DNA from 3 places in the Clavibacter davisi genome. Region 3 is predicted to be linked to each of the others. Evidence: riboswitches for the same ligand, from Rfam matches in the RefSeq annotation. Region 3 holds a riboswitch; each other region holds the start of a gene.
The links. Region 3 has a riboswitch for thiamine pyrophosphate ahead of thiM (hydroxyethylthiazole kinase). Riboswitches for the same ligand answer to the same signal wherever they lie in the genome.

Region 1 (3,265 bases), 770 kb from region 3:
CGTGCCCGTGGACGCGACCACGCGCTCCACCGCGCGGCGCACCTCGCCGACGCCCTCGGGATCGAGGTTGGCCGTGGGCTCGTCGAGGAGCAGGAGGCCGGGCCGCATCGCGAGGACGCCCGCGAGCGCGAGCCGCTGCTTCTGGCCGCCCGAGAGCGCGGTCGTCGACCGGTCGAGCTCGACGTCGAGGCCGACGGCGTCGAGGGCGTCGCGGACGCGGATCCAGATCTCGTCCCGCGGGACGCCCAGGTTCTCGCAGCCGAACGCGACGTCGTCGCCGACGCGGGAGAGGATCACCTGCGCGTCCGGGTCCTGCAGCACGAGGCCGGCACGACCACGCTGGCCGGCCGGATCCACGCCGTCGACGCGCAGCTCGCCCCGGCTCTCGCCCTCGTCGTCGCCCCCGAGGACGCCCGCGAGCGCATGCAGCAGCGTGGTCTTTCCCGCGCCGGATGCGCCGAGGAGCAGCACGCGCTCCCCCGGCTCGATGACGAGATCGACGTCGCGGACGGCCCAGGCGCTCCGGCCGGCGTGGCGCCAACCCCATCCGACGGCCTTGACGGCCGCACCGCCGCCGCCCGACCGCGACGCGGCGTCCGCGGGCGACCGGTCGGCGACAGGGGCGGCCGTCGAGCCGCGCCGGCCGGGTCGCCGCACGCTCAGACCCGGGCCGCGGTGTCGCGACCCGAGGCGAACCGCGACAGCGCGCCGGTGCGGGCGAGCGCCCGGGCGACCAGCCACGACAGCAGGCCGGCGATCACCGCACCGGACACGAGCGCCGCGATCGTGTAGACGACGACGAAGACCGGCGAGGAGCCCGGGTAGTAGGTGATGAGGTCGGTCACGGCCATGCCGAGGCCCGCCCCCATGCCCGCGAGGACGGCGACGTAGGCGCGCCAGTTGGCGTAGAGGAAGACGAGGAGCACGAGCTCGGCGCCGAGGCCCTGCGTCAGGCCGGAGAGCAGCGTGCTCACGCCCCACACGTTGCCGACGAGCATGGAGACGAAGGCCGCCAGCAGCTCGCCGTACAGGGCGGCGCCGGGCTTGCGGATCACGATGCCGGTGAGGACGCCGGCGAACAGCCAGCCGCCTCCGGCGAGGGCCTGGAGCCCGGGCAGCAGCGGCTCGAACAGGCCGGCGACGGGCACCGACGCCGTGTTCCAGAGGACGAAGACGAGGCCGGAGGCGACGCCGAGGACGCTGGCCACGACGATGTCGATGACGCGCCAGCGGGCGCGGAGCCCCGAGCGGGGTGCGCGGGAGCCGGCGTCGCCGGGGAGCGCGGATGCGGTGGACGAGGGTGATGCGGTCATTGGACGTGCCCTTCGGATGAGTGTGAAGAGGGCACGGGTGCGAGATGGAAGCCTCCCTGCGCTGGCATGATCCAGATCAGGTTCTTACGGTCGAAGACTGGGTGTCTTCCTCTCAGCCCGGCTCACCGGACTCCCGTGTTCGAGGCGATCCTAGCGCGCGGTCGGGCGTCCGCCGCGCCCGGGATGCGCGGGCACCCCGGACGCACGGGAGCGCGGGCGCCCGAGGGCACCCGCGCTCCGCGGTGGTCGTGCGCGCCGGCCGGGCGCCCGTCGCTACCTGAGCGTCTTGATGAGCTTGACGAGGACCTTGCCCGAGATCCAGATGACGGGCGTGGCCACCGCGAGCAGCGCGATGACGTTCGGCTGGAAGCGCACCTCGCCGTCGGTGGCGATGTACGCGCCGATGGGCCAGGTGGCGCCGCCGCCCCCGCCGCCGCCCGCGACGTTGCCCTCGGAGTCGGGGAGGTCGCTGCCCCCGCCGAAGCCGTACCAGGCGAATGCCACGGGCACGATGGTCGAGCCGTCGATGTCGAGGGGGTCGCCGTAGACCGTCCCCACTCCGGCGTTCTTCACGTTCTCTGCGAGCTGTGCGACGAGGTTGGTCATGCGTCCCACCGTACCCCGCGAGCCCCGCCGGATGCCGGGCGATCCCGGTCCTCGCGGTAACCTCGCCCCTGGTGCGTCGTCGCGTCGCATCCGGCCTCCCCCGCCGCTGCGGCAGCTGCGGATCCACCGCCTGCCCCGCCCCCGACGGATCCGCGCCCGCGCGCGCGCCGTCGTGGGACGAGTCGACCCAACTGGAGGACCACTTGCACACCTGGCCCGGAAACCCCTATCCGCTCGGCGCGACCTTCGACGGGAGCGGCACGAACTTCGCGCTGTTCAGCGAGGTGGCCGAGCAGGTGCAGCTGTGCCTCATCGAGGAGGACGGCACCGAGACCCGCGTCGACGTCACCGAGGTCGACGCCCACGTCTGGCACTGCTACCTCCCGCACGTGCAGCCGGGCCAGCGCTACGGCTACCGGGTGACCGGTCCCTACGAGCCCGAGAACGGGCACCGCTCGAACCCCGCGAAGCTGCTGCTGGACCCCTACGCCAAGGCCACGTGCGGCGAGTTCGACTGGCACCCGTCCCTCTTCGCCTACGACTTCGGCGACCCGGCCAGCCGCAACGACGAGGACTCGGGCCCGCACATGATGCTCGGCGTCGTCGTGAACCCCTTCTTCGACTGGGACGGCGACCGCCTCCCCCGCACGCCCTACAGCGAGTCCGTCGTCTACGAGGCGCACGTGAAGGGCCTCACGCAGCTGCACCCGCGGATCCCCGAGGAGCTGCGCGGCACGTACGCGGGCATCGCGCACCCCGCCGTCATCGACCACCTGCAGCACCTCGGCGTCACCGCCATCGAGCTGATGCCCGTGCACCAGTTCGTGCAGGACAACACCCTGCTCGAGAAGGGCCTCCGCAACTACTGGGGCTACAACACCATCGGCTTCTTCGCGCCGCACAACGCGTACTCGTCCACGGGCGAGCTCGGCCAGCAGGTGCAGGAGTTCAAGTCCATGGTGCGGGCGCTGCACGCGGCCGGCATCGAGGTCATCCTCGACGTGGTCTACAACCACACGGCGGAGGGCAACCACCTCGGCCCGACGCTCTCGTTCAAGGGGATCGACAACCAGGCCTACTACCGGCTCATGGAGGACGACCCCACCTACTACATGGACTACACGGGCACGGGCAACTCGCTCAACGTGCGCCACCCGCACTCGCTCCAGCTGATCATGGACTCGCTGCGCTACTGGGTCACCGAGATGCACGTCGACGGCTTCCGCTTCGACCTCGCCTCCGCGCTCGCCCGCGAGTTCTACGACGTCGACAAGCTCGCCACCTTCTTCGAGCTCGTGCAGCAGGACCCGGTGGTGTCGCAGGTCAAGCTCATCGCCGAGCCGTGG
Region 2 (3,265 bases), 1.6 Mb from region 3:
GCGCGCGGGACCGGCGTGTGCGCGTCCGCCGCCCACCCCGGCACCCAGCAGCCGGACTCGGCGAGCGCCGCCGCGTGCTCCCGCAGCACCTCGTGGGTGGGGCCGTCGGCGAGGAGCCGGCCGGCGGGATCCAGCGCGATGGTCCGCGCCGGCAGCCCCTCCGGCCCGAGCGCGTCGAGCCGGTGCTCCACCATCAGCACGGCGACCTCCGCCGGCAGCCGCGCGATCGCGTCCCGCACGGCGCGCACGCCCGCGGCGTCGAGCATCGCGGTCGGCTCGTCGAGCACGAGGAGCGCGGGCCGGGCGGCGAGCGCGGCCGCGATGGCGACGCGCTGCGCTTCTCCCCCGCTCAGCCGGTCCGTCTCCCGGTGCCGGAGGTGGCCGGCGCCCACGGCCTCGAGCGCCTCGTCGATGCGGGCGTCGACCTCCGCCGGATCCACGCCGTGGTTCTCGAGCACGAGCGCCACGTCCTGCTCGACCGTGGGCAGCACGACGGCGGCCGACGGATCCTGCGCCACGAAGCCCACGTGCCGCACCCGGTCGAGCACGGGCGCGTCCACGAGCCCCGCGACGGTCGCGCTCCCCGTCATGGTCGCGTGCACGGAGTGCGGCACCACGCCGGTGACGACGTGCAGCAGGGTCGACTTGCCGGATCCGGACGGGCCGATCACGAGGATCCGCTCCCCCGCCCCGATCCGGCAGGTCACGTCCCGCAGCACCTCCCGCGAGCGGAACGCGACGCCCACCCCGTCGAGCGCGACGACGGGGCCTCGCGCGTCCGTCACCCCTACGTCCGGCCGACGGCGAAGTCGTCGACCGCGCCCGTGCGGACCAGCGCGTCGACGATCACCTTCGCCAGCAGGCCGCCGAGCACGACGCCGGAAGCCACCTGGATCACGAGCCGCACCCAGAACAGTTCGGTGCCGTACCAGTCGGAGCGGAACGCCGAGAAGAAGAAGACGAGCAGCGCGCCGAGACCGCCCGAGACCGCGTAGTGCAGCCAGCCGTAGCGGCGGTAGCGTCCGGCCGCGAACGGGATCTCGCTGCCCGCGCCCTGGATCGCCGCCGACACGAAGAGGATCGGCCCCACGGCCGACCCGAGGAACACGACCTCGATGACCGACGCGATCACCTCCGCCGCGACGCCCGCGAACGGCCGCCGGATGACGGCGATCGCGATGGGCGCGACGAGCAGCCAGCCGCCGAGCAGCACGTGCTGGGTCAGGTCGCCGAGCGGCCCGGCCGCGACCGACAGCGCGGTCCAGCCCTGCACGAGCACCCAGTAGAGGAAGCCGAAGACCACGCCCAGCGTGACGAGCAGCACGATGTCGCGGAGGTCCCAGCGCGCGCGGCGCGGGGCGGTGGGACGCGGATCCCGCGCCTCGACGGGCGCGCTCATGCGCCGGCCGTCCGGCTCGGGCTGTTCAACGAGACGGTGAGGTGGCTGGTGACGTGCGCCACCGAGCGGCCCACGAGCACCCAGCCGGCGGCGGCCGTGGTGATCACGTCGGCGAGGTCGCCGCGGAGCGCCGTCACGAAGTGCTGCGACCCGGCGAAGGTGCCGACCGTGCGGGCGTGGTCGATGGCCGCGTGGATGTCCTTCATGTGATCCGCCGAGGCCGCGTCGGACAGCGGGTACAGCGCCCACTGCGCGGACGCGGCGATCCCGGTGGCGTCCGCCGCCGGCACCTCGCCGACGCGCACGACGCCCGTGCCGCACGCGACCTCGCCCGGGCAGCCCCGCGAGAACGCGATGGTCGCCTGCACGTGCGCGCCGGATCCGGCGGCGTGCGCGAGCAGGGCGACGAGCCAGCGGACGATGTCCTGCTCGGACCCGCCGACGAACGTGCTCACGTCGTCGGTCTCGACGACGAGGCCGTCGGCGGGCGTCGCGGCGAGCGCGCCGAGGATCACGTCGACGAAGTCGTCGCGCATGACGGCGAGGCTGAGCCGGGCGCCGACGCCGAACTCCTCGGGGGTGGGCGCCGCCTCGAGGCGGGTGGTGGGGGATGCGGTGCTGGTCACGCGCGTGCCTTCCGTGGTCGCGGATGCACGGGTGGGACGCGCGCGGATGCGCGGTCCCTCAAGAGATGCCTCCCTGCGCTGGCATGATCCAGATCAGGTTCTTACGGTCGAAGACTGGTGGTCTTCCTCTCAGCCCGGCCTACCGGACTCCCGTGTTCGGGATGACCATACCGCCGCCGCGACGGAGTCGGCGCGACGCCGGGCCTGGCCGTGGAGGACGGTGGGACCTACGCCTCCGCCGCCGCCGCGACCGCGCGCCGATAGAGGATCCCCTGCCGCACCGCCGTCACGAGCATCACGACGCACCCGACCACGAGGAGCAGCGGCAGTCCCACCCGCATCGCCACGAACACCGACTCGAACAGGAACGCGCCGGCGAACCGCCACCCCTCCATCTCCCAGAGGCCGGGCGTCAGGTACCACTCGTCCGGGCGCAGGATCGCGCGGACGCCGGATCCCTCCGTCGCGGCGAGGACGAACACCACCACCAGCAGCGGCAGGAGCACCGCCGCGTTCACGTCGAGCGCGCGCTTGTACCGCTCGGCCCGCGACCGGGCGTCGGAGAAGATCTCGGCGTCCGCATCCGCCGTCGTGGACGCGAAGTGCTGCGTGCCGCTCCTGCGGCTGCCGCTGATGTGCCTCCAGCCCGCGTCGGCGAAGAGCTGCACGTAGTCGGCGAAGTCGGCCGCCGTCATGCTCGGCCGGTAGTCGATCCGCACGACGGCGGATCCGGGCTCGATGTCCGTCGACGTGTAGACGAACCCGCGCCTCCGCATCAGCCGCCCCTCGGCCGCCATCCGGTCGAGCCAGCGCTCCTCCTCGTCGAAGTCGACGAAGAACCTGATCACCATGGTCATCCCTCCCTGCTCCCCCGGCCGCGGTCGTGCAGCCGCACGAGGTGGGCCATGCGCTCGGCGTCCTGCGCGAGCACCTCGGATCCCCGGTCGGTGATGAGGTACACCTTGCGCCGCGGATCCTCGCTCGCCACCCGGGTGATGAGCCGCTGCTTCACGAGCGTGTCGAGGGCGCCGTAGAGCGTCCCCGGCGCGAGGCGCACCGCGCCCTCGCTCATCTCCTCGACGCGCGCCATGATCGCGTACCCGTGCGCCGGCTCGCGCAGGGCGAGCAGGATGCAGGCCACCGTCTCGGTGAGCGGCAGCAGCGGGTCCCTCGTCATCGCGCCCTCCTCATATCGTCCGACTGTACAGTCGGACGATATACAGCGCAACGGAATAGCCCG
Region 3 (3,265 bases):
TGCTCGACCGGGGCATGGCGTTCGTCATCGCGCACGTGCGCGGCGGCGGCGAGATGGGCCGCCGCTGGTACGACGAGGGCAAGACGCTCACCAAGAAGAACACCTTCACCGACTTCGTGGCGGCGGCCGACCACCTCATCGCGCGCGGCTGGACGAGCCCGGAGAAGCTGGTGGCCGAGGGCCGCAGCGCCGGCGGGCTGCTGATGGGCGCGGTCGCGAACATCGCGCCCGACCGGTTCGCCGGGATCCTCGCGGGCGTGCCGTTCGTGGACGCCCTCACGAGCATCCTCGACCCGTCGCTGCCGCTCACCGTGATCGAGTGGGACGAGTGGGGCGACCCGCTGCACGACCCCGAGGTGTACGCGTACATGAAGTCGTACACGCCGTACGAGAACGTGCGCGAGGGCGTGGAGTACCCGCGCATCCTCGCGGTCACGAGCCTCAACGACACGCGCGTGCTCTACGTCGAGCCCGCCAAGTGGACGGCCCGCCTCCGCGAGGTCGGCGCGCCCGTGCTGCTGCGCACCGAGATGCAGGCCGGCCACGGCGGCAAGTCGGGCCGCTACGACGCGTGGCGCGAGCGCGCGTCCGACTACGCGTGGGTGCTCGACGTGGCGGGGCTGGCGTAGGGCTGGACTCCGCGAGATCTCCGCGGCCGCGCTGCCCGCTGTCGGGGCGCGCAGCGCGGCAGCGTCGCAGCGCTTCACGTCGCTGGGGTCACCGCTACTTCCCGCGCTCGGAAAGGGACGCGATGAGGCACCTCTGTGGAGTCCCCGGTCTGATCCGACGGGCTCGTTCCGGCCCAGGAATCGGCTACCATTGAGGCAATCGACCCCCTCCCAAGCCTCTCCACGATGCTCAAATGGGAGGGGCCTTTTTCTTTCCGAGGGGTGCGATGAAGCCCTACCTGTCCTGGCACGATCAGACCGCTCTGATGGTAGGCCGTGGCCTGATCGTGCCCGACGAATCGGACTGCGCCCGGTTCCTGGCGGCGCACAACTACTACCGCTTCTCGGGGTAAGCGCGGTACTTCCAGACGGCTCCCCATCTCGGCGACGACGACTTCGTGAGCGGGACGGCGTTCGACGACGTCCGAGGGGTCTACGTCGCCGACGACGCACTGCGCGATTCTCTCGTCCGGCCGCTCGCTCAGGTCGAGCTCCTGCTGCGGTCGCATGTCGCACATGTCATCGGTCGCGAGCACGGCCCCTATCAGGCGTATCTCGAGCAGGACTTCTACACGGATGTCGGAGGTCGAGAGGCCACCGTCGAGTCCTGTCTCCGGGACATCGACCGCAGCAAGGACCGGCACATCCTCCGCTACCGCGGGCACGCAGGAGAGGACTCCGACTACAGCCGGCTGCCGGTGTGGTCCGCTGTCGAGGCATGGTCGTTCGGGACCCTGTCCAAGGCGATCGAGCGGGGAGCACAAGGAACCCTCGCCGACTCCGTCGCGACCAGCATCGGTGTGGCGAAGGCCGGATTCGCCTATCGCGTGAGGGCCTTCGTCTACCTCCGCAATCGCTGCGCGCATCACAACAGGCTGTGGAATCACTCCATCGTCGATGCCGGACCGACGCCGAACAACGTGCGGACCAAGGCCAAACGGATCGCGGGCCAGTTCGGCCCTCGATCGGTGCTCGACGTGATCGCGTCGCTGGATGACATGATCACCCGCGCCGACGTCGCCGTTCCTCTCCTACCGATGCTGGTCGAGACCCACGAGCGGGAGGGCCGATTCTGGCGGGGTCTGGCTGCGCCCGAAGGGCCGACAGATCACGCAGACGGTCCGAGATGACCGTCTGATTCGTCGTCCCCCGACCGTGGGCTCGCATGACGCATCGACCTCATCGTCGCCTCGGGACGTCTCGGCCTCGCTGCTCGACCCGGCGGGCGCGACGCGTCTCCCCTAGGGTGGATCCCTGACACGGGGTGCCCACGAGGGCTGAGATGAGACCCGTCGCACCTGATCCGGTTCGCACCGGCGGAGGGATGTCACCATGAGCGCTGCGCGCCCATCCACCCAGGAGATCACCGGGACGGGGTCCGCTTCGGCGGATCTCCTCCACCTGCTGCGGGAGCGCGTGCCGCTCGTGCAGTGCATCACGAACGCCGTGGTTACCGGCTTCACCGCGAACGTCCTCCTCGCGCTGGGCGCCGCGCCCGCGATGACGGACGTGCCGACCGAGGCGGGGCCGTTCGCGCGCATCGCGTCGGGTCTGCTCGTGAACCTCGGCACGCCGCACGCGGAGCAGCGGGAGGCGGCGGTCGAGGCCGCCCACGCGGCGCGCGAGGCGGGCACGCCGTGGGCGCTGGATCCGGTCGCCGTCGGCGCCCTGCCGGTGCGCACGCGGCTCGCGCACGAGCTCGTGGCGCTGTCGCCGACGATCGTGCGCGGCAACGCGTCCGAGATCATCGCGCTCGCGACCGGCGGCGCGGGCGGCCGCGGGGTGGACGCCACCGACGAGGTGGAGGCGGCGCTCGACGCCGCGACGCTCCTCGCGCGCACCTACGGCACGGTCGTCGCGGTGTCCGGGCCGGTCGACCACCTCACGGACGGGACCCGCCTCGTGCGCGTGCACACGGGCGACGCGCTCCTCACGAAGGTGACCGGCGGCGGCTGCGCGCTCGGCGCCGTGATGGCGGCGTTCGCGTCGACGGATCCGGATCCGCTGCGGGCCGCCGTCGCCGCGACGAGCGTCTACACGATTGCCGCGGAGATCGCCGCCGCGGGGGCGCGCGGGCCCGGGTCGTTCGCCGTCGCGCTGCTCGACGCGCTCGATGCCGTCACGCCCGAGCTGGTCGCCCAGCGCGAGCGCCTCTCGTGAGCGCGCTCGACCTCTCCGTCTACCTCGTCACCGACCCCGCCCTGTGCGGCGCGCGCGGCGTGCCCGCGGTGGTGTCCGCGGCTGTGGCCGGCGGGGCGACGGCCGTGCAGATCCGCGACAAGCACGCGAGCGCGGCCGAGCTGCTGGCGACCGTGTTGGCCGCGGCGGACGCGATCGACGCGCACGCGGCCGCGCATCCGTCCGCGCCCCGACCGGTGCTGCTCGTGGACGACCGCGTCGACGTCGTCCTCGCGGCCCTCGCCCGCGGCGCGCGGGTGGACGGCGTGCACGTCGGCCAGTCCGACGTCCCCGCCGACCTCGTGCGCGCGATGCTCGACGCCGCGAGCCCCGACCACCGCCTCGTCGTGGGCCTCACCGCGAACACGCCAGCGCACGTGGAGGCGGTCCGCGCGCTCCCCGCGGGCACGGTCGACTAC

Region 1: linked by a shared signal. The riboswitch ahead of ACU4ZT_RS07495 (ECF transporter S component) and the one ahead of thiM (hydroxyethylthiazole kinase) in region 3 are both predicted to bind thiamine pyrophosphate.
Region 2: linked by a shared signal. The riboswitch ahead of ACU4ZT_RS03395 (YkoF family thiamine/hydroxymethylpyrimidine-binding protein) and the one ahead of thiM (hydroxyethylthiazole kinase) in region 3 are both predicted to bind thiamine pyrophosphate.

The regions. Positions count from the first base shown of each region.
Region 1 covers NZ_CP199882.1:1,580,747-1,584,011, reverse strand. The annotation lists gene ACU4ZT_RS07500 (ABC transporter ATP-binding protein) at 1-657, opposite strand, end outside; gene ACU4ZT_RS07495 (ECF transporter S component) at 660-1,313, opposite strand; TPP riboswitch at 1,349-1,460, opposite strand; gene ACU4ZT_RS07490 (hypothetical protein) at 1,587-1,919, opposite strand; gene glgX (glycogen debranching protein GlgX) at 2,123-3,265, shown strand, end outside.
Region 2 covers NZ_CP199882.1:679,510-682,774, reverse strand. The annotation lists gene ACU4ZT_RS03405 (ABC transporter ATP-binding protein) at 1-785, opposite strand, end outside; gene ACU4ZT_RS03400 (ECF transporter S component) at 788-1,399, opposite strand; gene ACU4ZT_RS03395 (YkoF family thiamine/hydroxymethylpyrimidine-binding protein) at 1,396-2,025, opposite strand; TPP riboswitch at 2,082-2,190, opposite strand; gene ACU4ZT_RS03390 (DUF2812 domain-containing protein) at 2,253-2,882, opposite strand; gene ACU4ZT_RS03385 (PadR family transcriptional regulator) at 2,879-3,202, opposite strand.
Region 3 covers NZ_CP199882.1:2,352,182-2,355,446, forward strand. The annotation lists gene ACU4ZT_RS11120 (S9 family peptidase) at 1-629, shown strand, start outside; gene ACU4ZT_RS11125 (hypothetical protein) at 896-1,021, shown strand; partial or broken gene ACU4ZT_RS11130 (Abi family protein) at 1,061-1,798, shown strand; TPP riboswitch at 1,919-2,010, shown strand; gene thiM (hydroxyethylthiazole kinase) at 2,001-2,828, shown strand; gene thiD (bifunctional hydroxymethylpyrimidine kinase/phosphomethylpyrimidine kinase) at 2,825-3,265, shown strand, end outside.